Regions from separate parts of the Microbulbifer aestuariivivens genome, predicted to be linked through region 2. Evidence: predicted binding sites of a transcription regulator. Region 2 holds the regulator's gene; the other holds the start of a gene.
What was found. The regulator LexA, encoded in region 2, represses DNA repair genes until DNA is damaged. The targets are predictions, from matches to a motif close to ACTGTNTNTANANACAGT.

Region 1 (9,962 bases), on a different contig from region 2:
TCGCTGAAACTGCTGGTACTAGTGCAAGGTGACACCGGAAATGGCCTCGCGACCGAGTCGGGCCTTGAGCTTTCCCAGTAATTGGTGGCTGCTCTGCAGTTTACTGTCCGCAGGAAGTTCCCCTAAACCCTTTACGCTCTCTTGAAGGAGTTGCCATTGGCCGCAGGTAAGGTGCAATGCGTGAACTTGGTGTTCAATTTGCAGGCTTTGCAGTTGTATCTTCGTCAGTGCGAGCAGACGCTGGGGATCGAACAAGGGTTGGGACAGATCAACGCTGACCACCCTGCAGCCATTTTTCCCGAAATCCACTTTCCAGTACAGATATTGCACATAGAGTTGGCGGCGCTGAAGCTGCCGGCACAGCGCCCGTACCAGGCGAGCCGCGGGAAAGAGCAGTTGCTCACTGGTTTCCAGCGGTGTAGGGAAGACGAGTGCGCAATGAAGTTGCTGCGGGGGCTGGTAACGGGGCAGTGGATCCTGGCGCCCGCCATTCAGCCGTGCCAGGTAGTCGACAAATTCACGGCCGAAACGGCTACTTACCTCGGACAGGGGGAGCGCAAGCAATTGGCCTACCCGCGTGATGCCGCAGGCATAGAGGCTGGCGATGGTCTCATTGTCGCAATCCAGCAGTTTGGAGGGGCAGCAGTGGATCCACTGGCGCCACAGTTGAGCGGTGGGCAGTGACTGGGCTTCGGTCAGCCACTGCTGATGTTGCGGCAGCTGGCTAAGCATGCGGGCGGCACTGGGGCTGTGGCCAAGCCCCATTGAGGTGGTCACCTGCATCTGCCCAAGCTCTTGCCGCAGTTGCTTGAGCAGTGCCTGCAGGCCACCGCTGGCACGCAGGCAGCCGCTCAGTTCCAGGTAAAGACAGGCGGGCCGGCTATCTGAATTGCGTATTGGCGCGCTGGGCTGGAGCGAAACCACCGGTGTAAAACTGTAGGCCCACTGCGCCAGTTCCTGTAGCAGCTCTTTCTCGCGGTGGTTGTCCCTGGTCAGCAGCTGCAGCTTTGGGCACCGTTTTCTGGCGGTGGCGACGGCGAGGTCGCTTTCAATACCACATTGCATAGCCTGCGTATTGGCGGCAACGATCCATTGCTGTTCGATGACCGCTTGCGGGTTGTTATGAGCGGTGCTGGTCTGAGCGCGGGTGAGTGCCTGTAGAGGCAGGCTGGGAAACTGGAGGCAGAGCCAGAGCATGGGATACTCCTGTGCGGTTTAAAGCGTTGTTTTCAGGTGATACCTCTTCCTGTTTTGGGTTTGCGTTTAAGGGCGCCTTTAGCGTTCCGGGATTTCGTCTGTCGGCCTGTTTAATCGCTTTGAGGGTGCTGGTTGAGCACACTGAATAAGCGGATTGCTTATCGATCCGAGTGCATATGGGGGAGAGAAGCTTCTGTTAAGGCCTGCTTCCCTGCCTCCCTGCTTCCCCAAGAATCGGCTACATCCACCCTTTACATCCATCCTTTACATCCATCCTTTACATCCATCCTTTACATCCATCCTTTACAGTCATCTTTCGCAGCCATCTGTTGCAGCCGCCTGTTGTCACCGGTCAGTGCAGCTGCCGCTGGCGGTGGGACAGGCCGGCGCTGAGCGGCAGGCGTAACCGCTGGCCGGCCGGGCCGCCATGCCGCTTCAGCAGCTGTACATGCAGTTGTTCATCGTCAACCGCGAGCCGAAGACGGAGGGCGGCGGGGCTTTGCGCGCAGGAGCTGGGGCGGAAATAGAAATGCGCGCAATGGCCATCGCGTGCCGCCTGCTGCAGTCGGCGCAGGTCTCTGTCGGCAGCTTGCCTGCCGCTCTGCCAGCTGAGTAGCGCACCACAGCACCCGGATTGCAGTGTCTGCTCCATGGCCCACAACTCATCGCGCTGGCTACGGGGGTGCAGAATCAGCAGTTTTTCCAGCCGGATTCCTGCGGCCGCCAGTGTCGGGGCATGGGGGATGAAAGGCGGGTTTACCAGCGTCACCATTTGTCCACTCTGGGTTATTGCGGCCAGTGCGGGGAGCAGCAGGGCCAGTTCGCCATTATCGGACTGGTCCATCAGTATCTCGGTCATGGCTCCGCGAGGCCAGCCGTTGCCTTTGAGTGCGGCATCGAGAGTGGGATAGCCGCTTTCAATGCCCCCTATACCCCGGCGTGGTTGCTCGCGGGTGGTGTGGCGGGTATCCGGGTGGATTGCCAGGCGATTTTGCGGCTGGGTTTTGCCCTGAGTGTATAGGGGCTTGTGGACCCACAGCTGTTCGGTGTTTGGCATGATCAGTTCCCTCGCTTTAGAGCCCTAGCTTGCTATTGGTTCTATTGCTTGTGTCTTGGCTGTTTCTGTTGTTACTTCTTTAGTTGTCTCTTTATGTCGTTTCGCTGTCTCTGGCTTGGTTGTGGCTTCGGGACTCTTCTATCCTGGCCAGAGGCTTGTATATCCGTACAGCTGATACTGGTGTTTTATACAGTAACCGACTTGGCCCCACAAGCGTTTGTGGTACCGGATGACGCCAATTCCCTCGCTACAAGTACCTGTGACTTGCAGCTTGCTACAGGTCATTCCCCTCAGGGAGACTCTTTGCAGGAGCCGCCGCAGCGATCACCAGGGTGGCCGGTTAAGTTCTGCCGATATGTTGTTGATGGGTAAGAGGGGCAAGAGCGGTAAGAGGGGTAAGAGGGGTAAGAGGGGTAAGAGGGGTAAGAGGGGTAAGAGGGGTAAGAGGGGTAAGAGGGGTAAGAGGGGTAAGAGGCGTAGGCGTCAATAGATGCGGAGAGGTCCAACCCTGGTACCAGCCGCTTTATGTGAGCAAGGGGGGAGAGTGTGGCCGCATTGGGGTAGAGGGGGTTGTTGGCTGCCGCTGATGGTGAGGCAGCCGGAGCGGGAGTATTCATCGGGCGGGGCGTGTTGCGCTGGGGCTTACATTAACCCCCATAAACTGATGCCGGGTTTGAATGTTATTCTGCGAATGGGAGGGCGCTATAGGCGCTGTGCCCAGCGGCTATCACGAAGGGGCGATGTTGCCTAAAGGGGGGGCTGTTCGCCATGCGGGCGCCAGGTGTGGAAGACTTCGACCTTCGACCTTGAAGTCATTTCATGATTTCATCATGGCCGCCATGCAGATCATGGCATTTGTGGGATGGCGTGAGCACTGGGGAGTGATTGGGCTTTGGCTCGCATTACTCTGTGATCAGCCCAGCCCAGCCCAGCCCAGCCCAGCCCAGCCCAGCCCAGCACCCATGCGCAGTGGCTGGTGAATGCGGGCTGTGGGTTCCCGTCGCTACTGGTACTTTTTTGAGCAGTGCAAACCGGCTATGATTCCGCCTCTTTCAATGACCAGAATACGCACAGCGACGGGGGGCGGAGTGAGCATCAAATCCGACAAGTGGATTCGCCGGATGGCCGAGCAGCAGGGCATGATCGAGCCTTTCGAGCCGGGCCAGGTACGCAGGAACGCCAATGGCGACCGCCTGATTTCCTACGGCACTTCCAGCTATGGCTACGACGTGCGCTGTGCCAGTGAGTTCAAGATTTTTACCAACGTGCACTCGGCGACGGTGGACCCGAAAACCTTCGACGAGAACAGCTTTGTCGATGTGGAAGGCGATTCCTGCATTATTCCGCCCAACTCCTTTGCTTTGGCGCGCACGGTGGAGTACTTCCGCATTCCACGCTCGGTGCTGACCATCTGCCTGGGCAAGTCCACATACGCCCGCTGCGGCATCATTGTGAATGTGACGCCGCTGGAGCCGGAGTGGGAGGGGCATGTGACCCTTGAGTTCTCCAACACCACCAACCTGCCGGCCAAGATCTACGCCCATGAGGGTGTAGCGCAGATGCTGTTCTTCGAGTCCGACGAGGTCTGCGATGTATCCTACAAGGACCGCGGCGGCAAGTATCAGGGTCAGCGTGGGGTGACACTGCCGCGGGCCTGATTGGCTCCGATGTTTCCATTGGTCCCTTCGAGCCTAGTCGTTTTGTAAGCCCGCCGGCCCTCCGATCCTCACCGGCCTCTGGGGCTTTTGCTTCTTTGGTGCTTTTCAAACCCTGTGCTTTTTTGGCTCCTCCGCCGTTGCCGAACCTTGGCAGGGGCAGAGGGGCAGAGGGGCAGAGGGCCGACGAGAAGAGCGGCCTGCAGCGAGTTCCACCCCGAAGTCACAGGCCTCCTTTGCCGTCGCTAGCGTTGAATATTGAGTTATGAATGAACTCCCTCAGCAGGTCGATGTGGTCATCATCGGCGCCGGCGCCGCTGGCCTGATGTGCGCGGCGGTGGCCGGGCAGCGGGGGCGCAGTGTGCTGGTGCTGGACCACGCCAACAAGGTTGGCAAGAAGATCCTGATGTCCGGCGGTGGCCGCTGTAACTTCACCAATCTCTACACCGCGCCGGACAACTACTACAGCGAGAATCCCCACTTCTGTAAGTCGGCCCTGGCTCGCTATACCCAGTGGGACTTTATCGCGCTGGTGGAAAAGCACGGTATTCCCTACCACGAGAAGACCCTCGGCCAGCTGTTCTGCGACAACAAGTCCAAGGATATTGTCGACCTGCTGCTGGCGGAGTGCCGCACAGCCAAAGCGCAGGTCCGTACCCGCTGCAGTATCGGCTCGGTGCAGGGGCGCCAGGGTGGCTATGTAGTGGAGAGCAGCCTGGGGGCGGTGCAGTGCGAGTCCCTGGTGATTGCCACCGGCGGCCTGTCGATACCCACCATGGGCGCGACTGGTTTTGGCTATGATATTGCCCGCCAGTATGGCCTGCGCATCACGCCGACACGCGCCGCGCTCGTGCCCTTTACCCAGCACAAGCGCCAGCTGGAGCGGCAGCGCGAGCTTCCCGGCACGGCGATAGCGGTTTCCGCCAGCTGTGGTGCGGGCAGCTTCCATGAGCAGATGCTGTTTACCCATCGGGGGCTGAGCGGGCCTGCGGTGCTGCAGGTCTCCAGTCTCTGGCGCGAGGGCGAGACTGTCTCCTTTGATCTGGCTCCGGACCGGAATCTGGCCGACTGGCTCGGCGGGCTGCGGCAAGATAAACCCGAGGCCCACCTGCACACGGTATTGGCAGGGCTCTGGAGCAAGAAGCTGGCGGCGCACTTTCTCGCCGAACGGGGTATTGAGAGTCGGCCCCTGAAACGGTTCAGCGCTGCGGAACTGGCGGAGGTGGGGGAAAAGCTGCAGACCTGGCAGCTGGTGCCCGCCGGAACCGAGGGCTACCGCACCGCAGAAGTCACTTTAGGCGGGGTGGATACCGATGCGATCTCCTCCCGCACCATGGAGTGCAAGTCGCAGCCGGGCCTGTACTTTATCGGCGAAGTGCTCGATGTCACCGGTTGGCTGGGTGGCTACAACTTCCAGTGGGCCTGGTCTTCCGCCCATGCCGCGGGTGAAGTGGTCTAATAAAAATTGCTCAAGCAACAGCCGTGCAATGAGCAACCGTAAATGGGCCGCTCATCAAGAACAGTGCTTTAATATACCCCTACCTCATTGCAAACTGCAGGATCAACCGGTCAGGAGGCGGCCACCCATGGGCGATGTGATTCCTTTCAAGCGCAAAACCGCATGGCAGAAGCACAAGGGCAGCAGTCTCTGCCGCGATGGATTCCATAAGTGGCAGGTGGTCACCGAGCGCAAGTTCGATGTCAAACAGGGCAAACTGGTGACGGAGTACCGCTGTGAGCGTTGCGGCAAGACCAAGACAAAGCTCTTGTAAATACGGTTGGACGTGCGGATGAAAGTGCGGTTGTCAGTGCGATTATGGCAACGACTGTATGAGCGATTAGCTGCGGGGAGGGAGCTGCGAAGAGGGGCTGCGGCCGAACTCCGATACAAACGCTCGAGGTTGGCAAAAAGATCTGGATGGAAAAGTTCGCAAACTGAACTTGACCTGACAGAGCACCTTCTGAAAAACCGGTAACTGTCAGATCAAGTCTGAACTACTACATATAAAAAACCGGCGCTGGCGCCGGTTTTTTATTGGACGTGAGAAATCACTCCTCTGATTTTTTGTCCGCGGGCTCCGCTGCCACTCCCATCTCTTCCAGCAGGTTGTGGGCACCATCAACATTCTCCATCACCCACAGCATGTAAGCCACATCCACGTGGATGGCGCGGGTGTTGTCGTTGAAGTCCCAGTCGGCATTGATGCTGTCGTAGGTGCCGTCAAAAACGAGACCAATCAGCTCGCCCTTGCCGTTCATGGTGGCGGAACCGGAGTTGCCGCCGGTAATGTCGACGGTGCTGAGGAAGTTCACCGGGACGGAATTCAGCGATTCCTTGTAAAAACGGCTGTGGGCCGATTTTTTGATCGCGTCCAGCTGTGCCTTCGGCGCATCGAAGGGATCTTCTCCGGTATATTTTTCCTGGATACCGCGCAGGGTGGTGAAGGGCACAAAGCCATTGTGGCCGTCGTTGCCGTCAGCGGGGCCGTCGATTGTGCCCTCCGGTGGGGTGTAACCCTTCACCAGGCCGTAGGTAACACGCAGCGAGCTGTTGGCATCCGGGTAGACCGGTTTGCCCTGTTCCCTGTAGTAGGCGATCAGCAGGTCCATGTATTTGGGGCGAAGTTCGGCAAAGCGGCCGCTCATGGCCTTGTCCCGCTGTTCCATCGCGTAGAGGTCGTCGTACATGGCCACGGCCAGTTGGATAAACGGATCGCTGCTGTTGCGGAAGTCTTCGGGGGACTTTTTCATCCAGGCCAGGCGGGCCTTTGTATCTGTCAGGTTCGTGTTTTTGTACATGCCGGACAGTTTTTCCTGGAGCGCTTCGCCGCTGGCGGCTTCGCCGAGGAAGGCGTCAAAGCTGGCTACACGCTGCTCTTTCGGCAACTGGTTATAGCGCTGAATAAAATAGGTCCAGATGGCCTGATCCACTTGCGGGTTAAAGTTGCGCTCGATGCGTTTCATGCCCTCGGTGAAACGGGTCATGTCGCGCAGTTGGTAGCCGGGTTCGCGTTCCATATCCGGTTTCTGGTTTTCCAGGCTCAGGCGATAGAGGCGCTGGGCGGCGCTGAGCATGGCCGAGCGGCCCATATAGCGCATGACCAGATCACGCTCTTGGGTAGATTGCTGCTCGGTGATCAGTGCCTGCAGATCCGCAATCACGGATGCGTATTGCTTGGCAGAAGCCGGGTTGGCCTCGATCCAGGCCTGGAGGTCTTTTTCCAGCTGTTGCTTGCGTTCCAGCAGGTCACTGCGTTCATAGCCCTCCAGCATACCGGTGAAGTTCTTGGAGTAATTGTTCAGGCCAGCAACCAGGCTGGCGTATTTCAGCTGCGCATCCTTGTCCCCTTCGCTGGCCTTGCCGATTACCTGAGACCACTCCGCCAGCACTTTTTGCATGGTGGGGTAATACCAGTTGAAGTTGTTGTCCACTTCAGCCGCGGTACGGTAGCGGTTGGTGCTGCCCGGGTAGCCCGCCACCATTACATAATCCCCTGCATTGGGGCCTTTGCTGGCGACTTTCAGGTGGTGCTTGGGCTGATAGGGGACATTGTCCTCAGAGTAGTCCGCGGGCTTGCCATCGGGGCCCACGTAGGCGCGCAGGAAGGCATAGTCACCGGTGTGACGTGGCCACATCCAGTTGTCGATATCGCCACCGAACTTGCCGATGGAAGAGGCCGGGGCGTGTACAAGGCGCACGTCGCGGATCGCCAGTTGCTTGATCAGGTAGTAGCTGGCGCCGCCATAGTAGCTGTAAACCTCGCAGCGATGGCCCGGGTCCGCCTCACAATCGGCAACCAGCGACTTCTCGGCATCTTCGATGGCCTTGAAGCGCTCGGCCCCATCCATCCGCTCGTTCAGTTTGCTTTTGATCTTGTCCGTCACTTCCTGCATATCCACAGTGACGTAAACGCGGGAGCCGGGCGCCGCTGGCAGTTCCTCGGCAAGGGTTTCGGCCAGGAAGCCATTGGCCAGCAGGTCGTTGTCCTCGCTGGAATTGTAGGAAATTGAGCCGTAGGCGCAGTGGTGGTTGGTGGCGACCAGCCCCTTGGGGGAAACGAAGGATGCCGAACAGCCGCCAAGGCTGATGATGGCATTCATGGGGAACTGGGTAAGGTCCGTCATGGTTTCAGGATCCAGCTGCAGGCCGAACTCCTGCAGTTTGTCCGAGAGCAGCGGCAGCTGGCTGGGCATCCACATGCCCTCGGTGGAGACAGTTGCGGCGAGGGCCGGTTGCGTGGATTCGGAGCTGGCTTGGTTCGCCGGCGTTGTCTGCCCTGTCTCTGTGGGGCTGCCGTCACAGGCCGCCAGCAATGCGGTGGCAAGGCCAAGCCCGAGTAGATGGCATAACTTGTTATTTTTCACAATCAATCCCTATTGATAACGCTTATGGTGTGAAAGTGGATTGCGGTAGCGGAACCTTACCGCGAGAAAGCCATATTCCCATAAATGGCAGATCGGGAAAACGCAGGAACCGGTAAGAGCTGCTGACTTACCGGTTCCGATATGAGGAAATTATTGCCGCTGTGACCTGTTGGTAGTGGCTGTCATCAAAAATGAAAACGTGGCGTAGCTGACTACTCTCTAGTTACCAGTTACCAGTTACCAGTTGCCAGTTGCCAGTTACCAGTTGCCAGTCTAGCGGTAGACACGACGGCCATGGCGATCGTAGTAATAGTGGCGTTTTTTCTCGCGGTCATAAAGCCAGCCCGCGCCCGCACCAATGATGGCACCGGCTGCGGTGCCACCCGGACGCCCGCCGGAAATGAGGGCACCGGTGACGGCGCCGATACCTGCACCCGTGCCAATCCGGCGGTCGGTATCACTCATATTGGCGCAGCCAGTGGTAAGGCTGCCAGCGAGTACAGTGGCGGAAACCAGTGACGCCAGGCCCGCGCGCTTGAGGGAAAGTTTCATCATCATTACTCCAAATTACTCCTGAGGTTCGACCGTCCTGGCTGTTCGAGACAGGGATTGCCCTGTCGCATAACGAAAGCGCGCGGACAAACACCCTGTCGATTGCATGGCAGCCAATCCATAGCGGGCAAGGAACCAAGGCCCGCGCAACGTGAAAAAGAGTGTATGGTTGTTTCACGCTTTTCCCCATAACGGTTAGTGCGCGGCACTTGCTGAATGGCTCACAGCTGGCCGTGGGCATTTTCTGCTAATGACCTGATGCCGCTACTCATGACTTAGTGCCGCTGCTAGGGTCACAATATGACCGGGAAGATTCAGGAGTTCAGTGATGAGCAAGATGCGGCATAACGAAGAGTCGATTTATTGGTTGTAGAGGTTTGAGTGTGTTTGAAAAACAGGATTTGCTGGACATTGCCCGAGTGCCTATGCCCTTCGGCAAGTATGCGGGTCGTGCGCTGATCGACCTGCCGGAGGAATATCTGCTCTGGTTTAAGAAGAAAGAGTTTCCCGCAGGCCGGCTTGGTTATCTGATGGCCCTGACATTGGAGATCAAAATTGAAGGGTTGGAGGGCTTAATCCGGCCACTGAAAATGAAGGATAAAACTGATCGAGGTCGCTAGAAGCTTGATACTGAGATACTTGGGAGTGTTCAGTCAGTGCGCAGTACCGATTGCGTCATCAGGCGCACTTGCAGCACCTCTGGGCGGTGAGAGGCGGTGAGAGGCGGTAGAGGCGGTAGAGGCGGTAGAGGCGGTAGAGGCGGTGAGAGGGAGTGAGGGCAGTGGAATTGGGAGGCGTGGTTTGCGGAGACGCTACCCATCATTTTTTATAGGCTGCTCCCGGTTTTCATAGCGGCGCAGAGGCTGTTGCAGACTTCACTGTGGGTCAATGGCCTGCGGGATGGCAGCTGGGTTTCCCATTGCCGGGGAAATCTTGTCGACAGATTTCCTCTGCGAACACAGGGGGCTATTGAGCCTGAAAAAAATGTTTTGCCATAGTCGCTTACGCGTTTTGGCCGTTTGGATTACAGCTTGTCCATACTAGACTGGGTAGTGCCTAGGTAAGAAAGCTTTCACGCTGTTTGTAGCGGAAAGCAGCAAGAAGAAGCGGTCCGCAATGGAGCCCGGACAAGACCG
Region 2 (9,962 bases):
AACCCCGGGCATTATTAAACCACTTTACGGTACCTGTAACGCGATCACTCATTGAGCCAACCTCATTATTGTTATTGCGCTGAGCTCTCTCCCCCTGCGTTACCTCTGTGGGTGAAGAGCGACAAACGCCACCCCAACCTCGGCAGCCATTCGACTGCTCTATTGCACTGTCCATCTAGTCAACTAGATGTACAGCAATGATTCTTAGATAAATTGACGCCAGTGTCTAGGTTTCTAAACGAAATAAATCCTATAATACGCGCCTTCCGCGCAATTTTTCGTCAACCGTGGCGGACAAAAGTTCTATTACTGTTGAAGCTGTCACAACGGTCGCGGACATCCATTCCTGCATTCCCTGTCATGTACTCCCGCGACACCCGTGATTTACTTCCGTTAAGCTCAGTCAGCACGCACAAGCGCCCGTTCCTGCTGGGCTATTTCCGCGATATGGACCGTGGAAGTCGGGAAAGCACACGAGGCATCGTGAGATTCGATAATCTCCAGCACTTTGAGTAAAACATCCTGTTTAATCTCGTGATAGCGCACCCACTCGGTGGTCTTGGTAAAGGTATAAATAAAGAAATCCAATGAGGAAGGCGCGAAACTGTTGAAGTTCACGATCAGGGTCTGATTGGTGTCAATTTCCGGGTGCTGTTGCAGCATGGCCTTGACGTCTTGCACTATCGCCGCCATTTTCGGGGCATCCGCATAGCGGATGCCCACAGTCTCAAAGATTCTGCGGTTTTGCATCCGCGATGGGTTTTCCACGGATATCTGCGTGAAGACGCTATTGGGAATATAGAGCGGACGCTTATCAAAGGTACGGATTCGGGTCAGCCGCCAGCCAATATCCTCGACGGTTCCCTCAATTTCCTTATCCGGTGAGCGGACCCAGTCACCCACGGCAAAGGGCCGGTCCAGGTACACCATAAGACCGCCAAAGAAGTTGGCCAACAGGTCTTTGGCCGCGAAACCGACCGCAAGCCCGCCGATTCCCCCGAACGCAAGAATCCCACTCACGCTATATTGGAAATACTGCATGATCACCATGGCCGAAGTGATCAGAATGGATGCACGCACGAGCTTGCCCAATGCGCGAACCGTCGTCGCATCCATTGGCTTGGCGATATAACGCGGGTCGCGCAGGTTGTACTCCACTTTGTGCGAGAAGCGCCACGCAAACCAGGTCACAGCCAGAATCACACCCACGTCGCGGACCGGTGTCGCCAGCTGGAATATCTCGGCACCAGTAGCCCGGCCAGCCCGCTCGGCGGCGAGCGTCAGACCCAGCAGCCAGATCAGTACCGGCCCCGGCGGGGTCAGCGCGCCCACAAGGGCATCGTCCCAGGGGTTTGCGGTGGTGGCGGCCCGCTGCTCCAGCTTCTGCACGAAGCGCCGGAGAAACCAGGCACCCAGTGCTGAGGCCAGCACAATTGCAAAGATCACCACTATCCAGAACTGATTGGCGCCGACCCAGGCGACCATCAGTTGTCTAAAAGCCTCGAAAGCTTGCACGGATTACTTCTCCAAAAACTTCTTTGGTTGATTCAAATTGCTTGGCTTAAAACCGGCTGATGCTGATCTCTGATACCTATTCAGCTGATAGGTTTCTCGCTGCTTGAGTGGCGAGAGTTCAGGGATGGTCAAAGAGCTGTACATACGGCACTGGCAAGAACCTGCATTGCGGCGTCAATGGCCTGTCCACAGCTTGCTGTGCGGCTTTACGCCCTTTTCTCCGTGACTCCCTCCCGGGTTCCCTCCAAATTCCCTCCTCGCTCCCTCAACGCGCTCCCTTAACGCGCTCCCCTAAAGAGCGCAATAACCGCGCTCAATCGGCGGCGGTCAGCTCGGCCAACCAGTCGCGGGTTTTCTGCCAGCGTTCACTCTGCTGTAGGGACTGCCATGAGTGGATCACTGGTCTGCCCCGCATCCCGGCAAGCCGCGCCGCGGAAGCGGTATCGATACTGAAGCCCTGCAGAGCATCGAGCACTTCGAGCACCCCGGCGCGGTTGTTACAGACAATCCCCATGTCACACCCGGCGGTGAGGGCCGCCTTGATACGGGCACCGTAGCCGCCTGCCGCACCCGCCCCCTCCATTGACAGGTCATCGCTGAAGACAACCCCATCAAAACCGAGCCGACCCCGCAACACGCGCTGCAACCAGAATTTTGAAAAGCCTACGGGATTTGGGTCAACCTCGCTAAAGAGAATATGAGCGGGCATCACCGCATCCAGTTCACCGCGACGGATACTCTCTGCAAACGGCACCGCGTCGGTGGCCAGCACCCGGTCCAGGTCCCGCCCATCCTTGGGCAGCTCCTCGTGGCTGTCCTCGAGTACATTTCCATGACCGGGGAAGTGCTTGCCGGTGGTCGACATGCCGGCCTCGTGCATTCCTGCCATAAACGGGCCGGCTTTTTGCAGCACCGCTGCGGGGTCTTTAGCAAAGCTGCGGTCACCGACAATACGACAGTGTGCATCGTCCGCATCCAGCACCGGCGCAAAGCTGAAGTCGATGCCGGCGGTGAGAAGCTCCGAGGCCAGCAACCAGCCCACATCCCGCAGTTGGCGATCATTGGCGGCCCGGGCCAGTTTCTGCATCGATGGCAGGCGGGTGAAGCCCTGCTCACGGAAACGCTGCACCCTGCCCCCCTCCTGGTCCACCGCCACGAGAATACCGTGGCGCTCGGCCCGAATCTCGGCCACCAGCGATTCCAGTTGCCGACGGTCAGTGAAATTGCGGCTGAAGAGGATAAGCCCACCCACCATGGGGTGGCGGAGCAGGCGCCGGTCCTCTTCACTCAGTGCCATGCCCTCTACGTCGATCATTACCGGGCCGAGACCCTGCTCCCCGGCTTTACCTTGCAGATCTCTCGAACTTTTCGTATCACTCGTGTCTTGCACGTCTTTTACCTTCTACGCTCACGCACCTTGGTGCCTACCATGCCGACGCTTTCACAGGCATTACCGCTTTTGACTACTGGCGGAGCAAGGCTGCCCTCAGAGATCCGCGTGCAGCATCGCCGCAGCGGCGGGCACCAGGCGCTCCAGGGTTTCCTGGAGGCTGCTTTCCGCGCCAAAATCCTCCTTGAGGATAGCCTCAATGGCGTCAAAGCTCGATAGGGTAAAGATGGTTGCGCCCAACATAAAGTAGAGGCGCCAATAGAAAGTAACCGGGTCGAGGCCCGGCAAGGCCTTGGAAAGCAGGCCCGCGAAGCGCTGATAGCTGTCGCCGTAGCGAGAAACGATAAATCGGCGCAGGTGACCCTGAGACTGGGTGTAGGCGAGCCCCAGTAGGCGCATGAATCGCTGCGGGTTCCTTCCCTCCCGCTCCAGATTGGCCATGGCTACCCGATAGAGGCTGTCCAGCAGCCTCTCGGCGCTCAAAGGCTCATCCATGGCCTCACGACGATCGAGCTCTTCCACCAGGCTGCGGGTAAAGGGCGTAAGAAAACGCTCGAATACCGCCTGGATCAATTCCTTCTTGGAGCCGAAGTGATAGTTGACTGCCGCAAGATTCACGCCGGCAGTGCTGGTTATGGTGCGCAGGGAGGTCTCAGTAAACCCCCGCTCTGCAAACAGCACTTCCGCCGCATCCAATATCCGGCCGACGGTATCAGTCTGGGTCATAGGAATTCAAACCATCAATTAAAACACTTGTTTGACGACTCGCGCAGGTTAGCACATTCCCCCCCAGCACGCGCAGCTACTGACTTCAGGCAACAGACATTAGATTGGAGGAAACACAACAGGGGCAGGAAGTCATGACACAAATGACACCGGATATCGGCAGCTGGTTCGAGGACGTGGATAGTGGCGAAGTCTTCGAAGTCGTCGCCATTGACGAATTCCAACAGACCATTGAAGTACAGTACCTTGACGGTACCGTGGGTGAGATAGAGCCTGGCGACTGGATCAGTCGCTCGCTGGCAGCCGCCGCCGCTCCCGAGGATGCCAACGCGGCTTACGGGCTCACGGCCCGGGAACAGGACCCTGACTCAGACGCCCCCGGACCCGACTTCATGAGCCAACTGGACAGCCTCGAGGGTGAAAGCTTCGCCGGTACCGATGAAAGCTCTTTTTGAGCCCCAGTGACAGGGCTTGTGTGGGGCTATCTAGGTTAGGGTCTATTGAGGGGTCTATTGAGGGAGCTATTGAGGGGGCTTCCGGACTTTCCAGCGAAGCTGGGTAACGGCTGCCCCCCCAGAGAGCCTGGAATTGCAAACAACTGTGCCGCCGGACCACTCCTATCGATCACTCAAAACCTGATTAATACAGGCTGCCAGCAGAAACAGTCCAGATTCGCGCAATCAATACAGCCACTTCTCCACAAACCTTGTAGCCGCTGAATACCCCCCAGGCTTGCGCCGCAATCACGCCCGACAATGTGATTCTCATCCACGAGCTGCATCCCCAACTTGAATCTCACCCTGACCCCGCCCTTGATACCCATAACAGGCACAACCGGTATCGATGAAGAACAGGAAGACAGAACGAATAACCACGAACGGAGAATCTCATACAAAGCTGACTGACGACGGCAGCGATCACTCCCGCGAGTGGTGAGGCCCATGTGAAGCGAGTGACGCGAGTGATCGGCAAATTTGCGCTGCCGGGCTTTCTGTATATAATCACAGCAACTGTATATAAATACAGACAACAATCAGGCAGGTGAACCCCATGACCAACCTCACTGCGCGCCAGGCTCAGGTACTCGCACTGATCAAATCCTATCTCGACGATACTGGCTACCCCCCCACCCGCGCCGAAATCGCGCAAGAGCTTGGCTTTCGTTCACCCAACGCGGCCGAAGAACACCTGAAAGCCCTGGCCCGCAAGGGCGCCATCGAGATGGTAGCCGGCGCATCGCGCGGAATCCGCATCCCTGGCCACCAGCCGGGCCTGCCAATTATCGGCCGGGTAGCCGCCGGCAACCCAATCCTCGCCGAAGAAAATATTGAGGACTACTGCGAACTGCCATCGGACTTTTTTCACCCCCCTGCCGACTACCTGTTGCGGGTTCACGGCATGAGCATGAAAGATGCCGGTATTCTCGATGGTGACCTTTTGGCGGTTCAGCGCACCGACCAGGTCCACAATGGCCAGATCGTCGTTGCGAGGATCGAGGATGAAGTAACGGTAAAACGCTTCCGCCGCCGCGGTAATCAGGCTCTGGTGCAGTTGCTTCCAGAAAATGAAGAGTTTGATGTTATTCAGGTGGACATGCGTGACAAACATTTCGCGATCGAAGGCCTGGCGGTGGGTGTGATTCGCCAAACCCCCTGAGCAGCCAGCCGCTCTTCTGCGTTAAACGCCCGACGTCCCGGGCGTAACCGCGATAACTTCATTATGCTTACAAGCTCGCCAAATCGAAGGCGAATACATGAAGTGAAGTGAAAACCTGCCAGCCCATCCCAAATTACCAGCAGCGCAAGCTCTCACTTCCAGAGGCCCAACCCGCCTGGCTACAGGTGAAATACAAAGATAATTAGGGCCTCAGAAATCAGTGAGTTAGAGCTTGGGCTGTCCAGGGCTTGACTAAAATTGCAAGCCACCACCAAGAAAGCTGATCACGGTTTCGAGTTGCAGTCATGGGGCATGGGGCATGGGGCATGGGAAGAGAATAGCGGGAGACGCTTGAACGCCACCCGGGAGAAATCAATGAATGGTGTGGTTGATCGGCTCCAGCTCTTCTTCCAGAGGTTCAGGCTCCAGATCGCCGATATTTTGTACAGCCTCAATGCCAGCCTCCAGCATGGCCTTGGCGATGGCGATCTTATGCTCACGCAGGAAGTCTGTGCTTTCCTCGGAAAAATGGATTCGCACGAGCGGATCATCACGTTCACCCGCCCGACGCAGGGCAACGTCGCCATTAGCCAACTCAATGATTTCGAAAGTCTCAGAGGACATTCGTTTCTCCGTTTACATCGATTTAGCGCAGTGTAACACAGTGCCCGAGATGTGATCATCGGCTCTAGAGCCCGAGTGGGGCCAGGATGAGGCCAGAATCAGGGTCATATATGGGGTATATGAAGGCTATATCAGGGGTGTGGGCTGTGGGCTGTGGGCTGTGGGCTAGTGAAAACTCCCCCCCTGTCGAGACAAACGTAACAGGCTACGGCTCCGCCGATGCCCGCGAACGCCTTATTACGGCTCATAAGCGTCAATAAGGGGCGCTTTACCACTCGGCAGTATTCGTCCGCTGGCGCTGAATCAGCTCCGTAAGGCCCTGCTGCCAGTTTTCTAGCTGGCTGCGGCTAAGCGGCTCAACGGGGCGCTGCCCTACCTCCATTAGCGGAATCAAAGTCGCACTGGCCGCGCCTCTGCGCTGTCTCTGGCCAGTACGAAACTGCCATAGAGCCTGCCAGGCAGCTTCGAGTGTGGACAACCAGCTCTCGGGGTCTTCCAGTAACCCCTCCAACTCCAGCGCCTCTCCACAACCCTTATTCTGGGAGTGCGCCATCTGTGAAAGCATCTTTGGAGAGTCCGGCTCGCCGCCGAGCTGCAACTGAAAAGCCAACTCGGCCAGGAAAGCCTGATAGGCCCGCCAGAGCTCAAGCAGGCGGGCCTCGAAGAGCGCCTGCGCCTGCAGGTCTCCCGCAGGGGTGATGTCGCCAAGCAGTGTTGCCTTGCGCAGAGCCGCTGCGACAGCGCCGGTGTAGGGGTTGCTCATAGCTCTTTATTGCCCGGAGCTTTTTTCGCAGCTTTCTTCGGGGCGCTCTTTGCAGCGGCCTTCTTTGCGGCGGCTTTTTTAGGCGCTTTACTCGCCGCTTTTTTTGCCGAAGGCTTGGCCTTACTGGGGGCCTCCGCCTGCCATTTGCCATCTCGGTAAAAGGCGCGCCAGCCGGTGGCCTTACCGTCTTCTTCAGACTGTACGTACTGCTCCTGGGTCTTTCGGCTGAAACGCACCACCGTATCGCGCCCCTGATCATCTTCCGTGGGAGCGGAGAAAAGGAAGCTGTATTTGGGATCAATCTCGCTCTGGTGAGGCAAAAGTTCTTTTACCAGTGGCGCCCGTGTCTCACGGTTTTTGGGAAACTGGCTCGCGGCCAGGAACAGGCCAGAGGCACCATCACGCAGGATGTAGTGGTCATCCACTTTCTGGCAGGGCAGTTCCGGCATCGGAACCGGGTCCATCTTGGGGGGCGCCGGCTGGCCGTTCTTCAACAGTTTGCGGGTATTCTTGCAGGCTTCATTGGTGCAACCGAAATATTTGCCGAAGCGCCCTGACTTCAGCTGCATATCACTGCCGCACTTGTCACACTCAATCAACGGGCCATCATAGCCTTTGATTTTGAATGTGCCCTTCTCTACTTCGTAACCCGGGCAGTCAGGATTGTTACCGCAGATATGCAGCTTGCGCTGCTCGTCAACCAGGTAACTGTCCATGGCGGTACCACACTTGCCGCAGCGGCGCTTCTCGCGCAGCTGGCGGGTTTCCGCATCCTCGTCCTTATCTGCGTCTACCGCTTCTTCGCCCGGAACAAGATTCATGGTGTTGGTACAACGCTCTTTGGGTGGGAGCCCGTAGCCAGAACAGCCAAGGAAGACACCGGTTGAGCCGGTGCGAATCTGCATATGCCGGCCGCATTTACTACACGCGATATCCGTATCCGTCGGCGTGTTGCGGCGCATACCGTGATCGGGGGACTGAGCCTTTTCCAGACGCTTGGAAAAATCACCGTAAAAATCATTCAGCAGATCTTTCCAGCCGCGATCCCCATCCGCTACGGCATCGAGTGATTGTTCAAGGTTGGCGGTAAAGCCATAGTCCATGAGGTCTTTAAAGCTTTCGCTGAGGCGATCGGTGACGATATCGCCCATTTTTTCCGCGTAAAAACGCCGGTTTTCGAGGCGAACGTAGCCCCGATCCTGAATAGTGGAAATAATCGAGGCGTAGGTGGAAGGCCGACCGATTCCGCGTTTTTCCAGCTCCTTAACCAGCGCCGCTTCACTGAAGCGTGCGGGAGGCTTGGTGAAGTGCTGTTTGGGGTCCAGCTTCTGAAGTGCCAGTTTTTCTCCGACCTTCACATCCGGTAGCACCAGGTCTTCGTCTTTTTTACTCACCTGAGGAGCAACCTTCAGGAAGCCATCAAAGCGGATAACCCGCCCGCGGGCACGCAACTCGAAATCACCAGCGGTCACCACCACCGAGGTGGAGGTGAACTCTGCCGGTGTCATCTGACAGGCGACGAACTGCTGCCAAATCAGGTTGTAGAGGCGCTCGGCGTCGCGCTCAACCCCACTCAGCATATTGGGCTGCATGCGCACATCAGAGGGGCGAATGGCCTCATGGGCCTCCTGGGCACCCTCTTTACTGCTGTAACTATTGGGGGAATCGGGAAGATATTTCTTGCCGAATTTTTCCAGAATAAAGTCACGGGCAGAGTCCACGGCCTCTTTACTGAGGTTGGTGGAGTCCGTACGCATGTAGGTAATATGCCCCGCCTCATACAACCGCTGCGCCAACATCATGGTTTTCTTGACGCTGAAGCCCAGTCGGTTACTCGCTGCCTGCTGCAGAGTTGAGGTAATAAAAGGCGCTGTGGGCTTCGAGCTGGTGGGCTTGTCATCCCTCTGCGAGACGACAAAGTCGCTGGCCTGCAGTGCTTTGGTGGCGGCAGAAGCCTGCGCCTCGTTGGTGGGGCGGAATGCCTCACCCGCCTGACGTTTGACTTCAAGCTGCAGCGGCTGCGACTTTGAGGTCGCCGTGTCCGCCGAAATGGTCCAGTATTCTTCTGGTATAAACGCGCGAATCTCCCTCTCGCGCTCCACGACAAGTCGCACCGCTACAGACTGCACACGGCCAGCGGACAGCCCGCGGGCCACTTTCTCCCACAGCAATGGGGAGACCATATAGCCCACGATCCGATCAAGGAACCGGCGCGCCTGCTGTGCGTGTACACGGTTGATATCCAGGCGGCCTGGATCTTTAAAGGCCTCCTGAATGGCGGACTTGGTAATCTCGTTAAACACCACGCGACGATAACGGTTGTCATCACCACCGATCGCCTCGCGCAGGTGCCAGGCAATCGCCTCTCCCTCGCGGTCCAAGTCCGTTGCGAGATAAATCTGGTCGGCGCTCTCGGCCAGTTTGCGCAATTCGCTAACCACCTTCTCCTTTCCGGGAAGGATTTCGTAGTGGGCTGCCCAGTCGTGATCCGGGTCAATTCCCATACGCTTGATCAGCTGCTCGCGACTTTTCCTGCGCTTGTACTTCTCTTTCTCTTCCGGAGAGAGCTTGCGAGTCTCAGCCGCCTTGCGCGCCCGCTCCTTAGGGTCGACTGGTTGTTTATTGCTGCCGGCAGTGGGCAGGTCGCGAATATGGCCCACGCTGGACTTCACTACGAAGTCCTTGCCGAGGTATTTATTGATCGTTTTCGCCTTGGCCGGTGATTCGACAATAACCAGTGATTTACCCATAAGACCTTGAATTCTAAGAAGTTTTCTACTGCCTGCAGCCCTCGGAAAACGATGACTGTGAGCGCTGCGATGCGCGAATATATAAGCTCCGCCCCCAGTCGGGTCAAGCGGAAGGGGAAAAAATTCCCTTTCAATGGGGTCGATTTTCGGCTCTCTGGAGCGACTTGGCCATGTCTTTCAGCGTCGCCAGGTGGCCTTTTCCCCGGCCTGATGAGGCGCACAGGATGGCTTGTGGCTGGAACTTGATGAGCGCCCAAAAAGAGCGTTGACCGGGAGGGTCGCTACCCTCTGCACTGCTCTCCACTGCTCTCCACTGCTCTTTTACGGGTTCTCGCGAAGGGCCTCTCAACGGCTACCCCCATCATCATCTGCATCGCCATTATCTAAACCGCCATCTCCCCTGCCCACATTGGAGCGACCAGCGGGCTGGCGAATCGCCTCCTCTATCTCTGGCAGCAATCGCGTCAGCGACTGGCTAAGCGCCTCAAAGCCCCTGTCGCCGCTGCGCTCCTGCCACTGGACACCCAAGCCGCCGTTA

Region 1: the regulator LexA is predicted to act here: its motif matches at 2,431-2,448, upstream of imuA (translesion DNA synthesis-associated protein ImuA).

Annotation. Positions count from the first base shown of each region.
Region 1 is NZ_BAABRT010000027.1:241-10,202, forward strand. Features, by position in the region: gene ABEA58_RS13555 (Y-family DNA polymerase) at 19-1,197, opposite strand; gene imuA (translesion DNA synthesis-associated protein ImuA) at 1,550-2,254, opposite strand; gene dcd (dCTP deaminase) at 3,343-3,912, shown strand; gene ABEA58_RS13570 (BaiN/RdsA family NAD(P)/FAD-dependent oxidoreductase) at 4,175-5,368, shown strand; gene ABEA58_RS13575 (hypothetical protein) at 5,496-5,681, shown strand; gene ABEA58_RS13580 (S46 family peptidase) at 5,959-8,274, opposite strand; gene ABEA58_RS13585 (hypothetical protein) at 8,548-8,832, opposite strand; gene ABEA58_RS13590 (DUF3820 family protein) at 9,210-9,446, shown strand.
Region 2 is NZ_BAABRT010000001.1:36,415-46,376, reverse strand. Features, by position in the region: gene ABEA58_RS00170 (cold-shock protein) at 1-52, opposite strand, end outside; gene ABEA58_RS00165 (mechanosensitive ion channel domain-containing protein) at 400-1,515, opposite strand; gene nagZ (beta-N-acetylhexosaminidase) at 1,829-2,905, opposite strand; gene ABEA58_RS00155 (TetR/AcrR family transcriptional regulator) at 3,002-3,631, opposite strand; gene ABEA58_RS00150 (DUF6763 family protein) at 3,766-4,086, shown strand; gene lexA (transcriptional repressor LexA) at 4,682-5,287, shown strand; gene ABEA58_RS00140 (hypothetical protein) at 5,660-5,911, opposite strand; gene ABEA58_RS00135 (DUF6586 family protein) at 6,180-6,674, opposite strand; gene topA (type I DNA topoisomerase) at 6,671-9,424, opposite strand; gene ABEA58_RS00125 (hypothetical protein) at 9,770-9,962, opposite strand, start outside.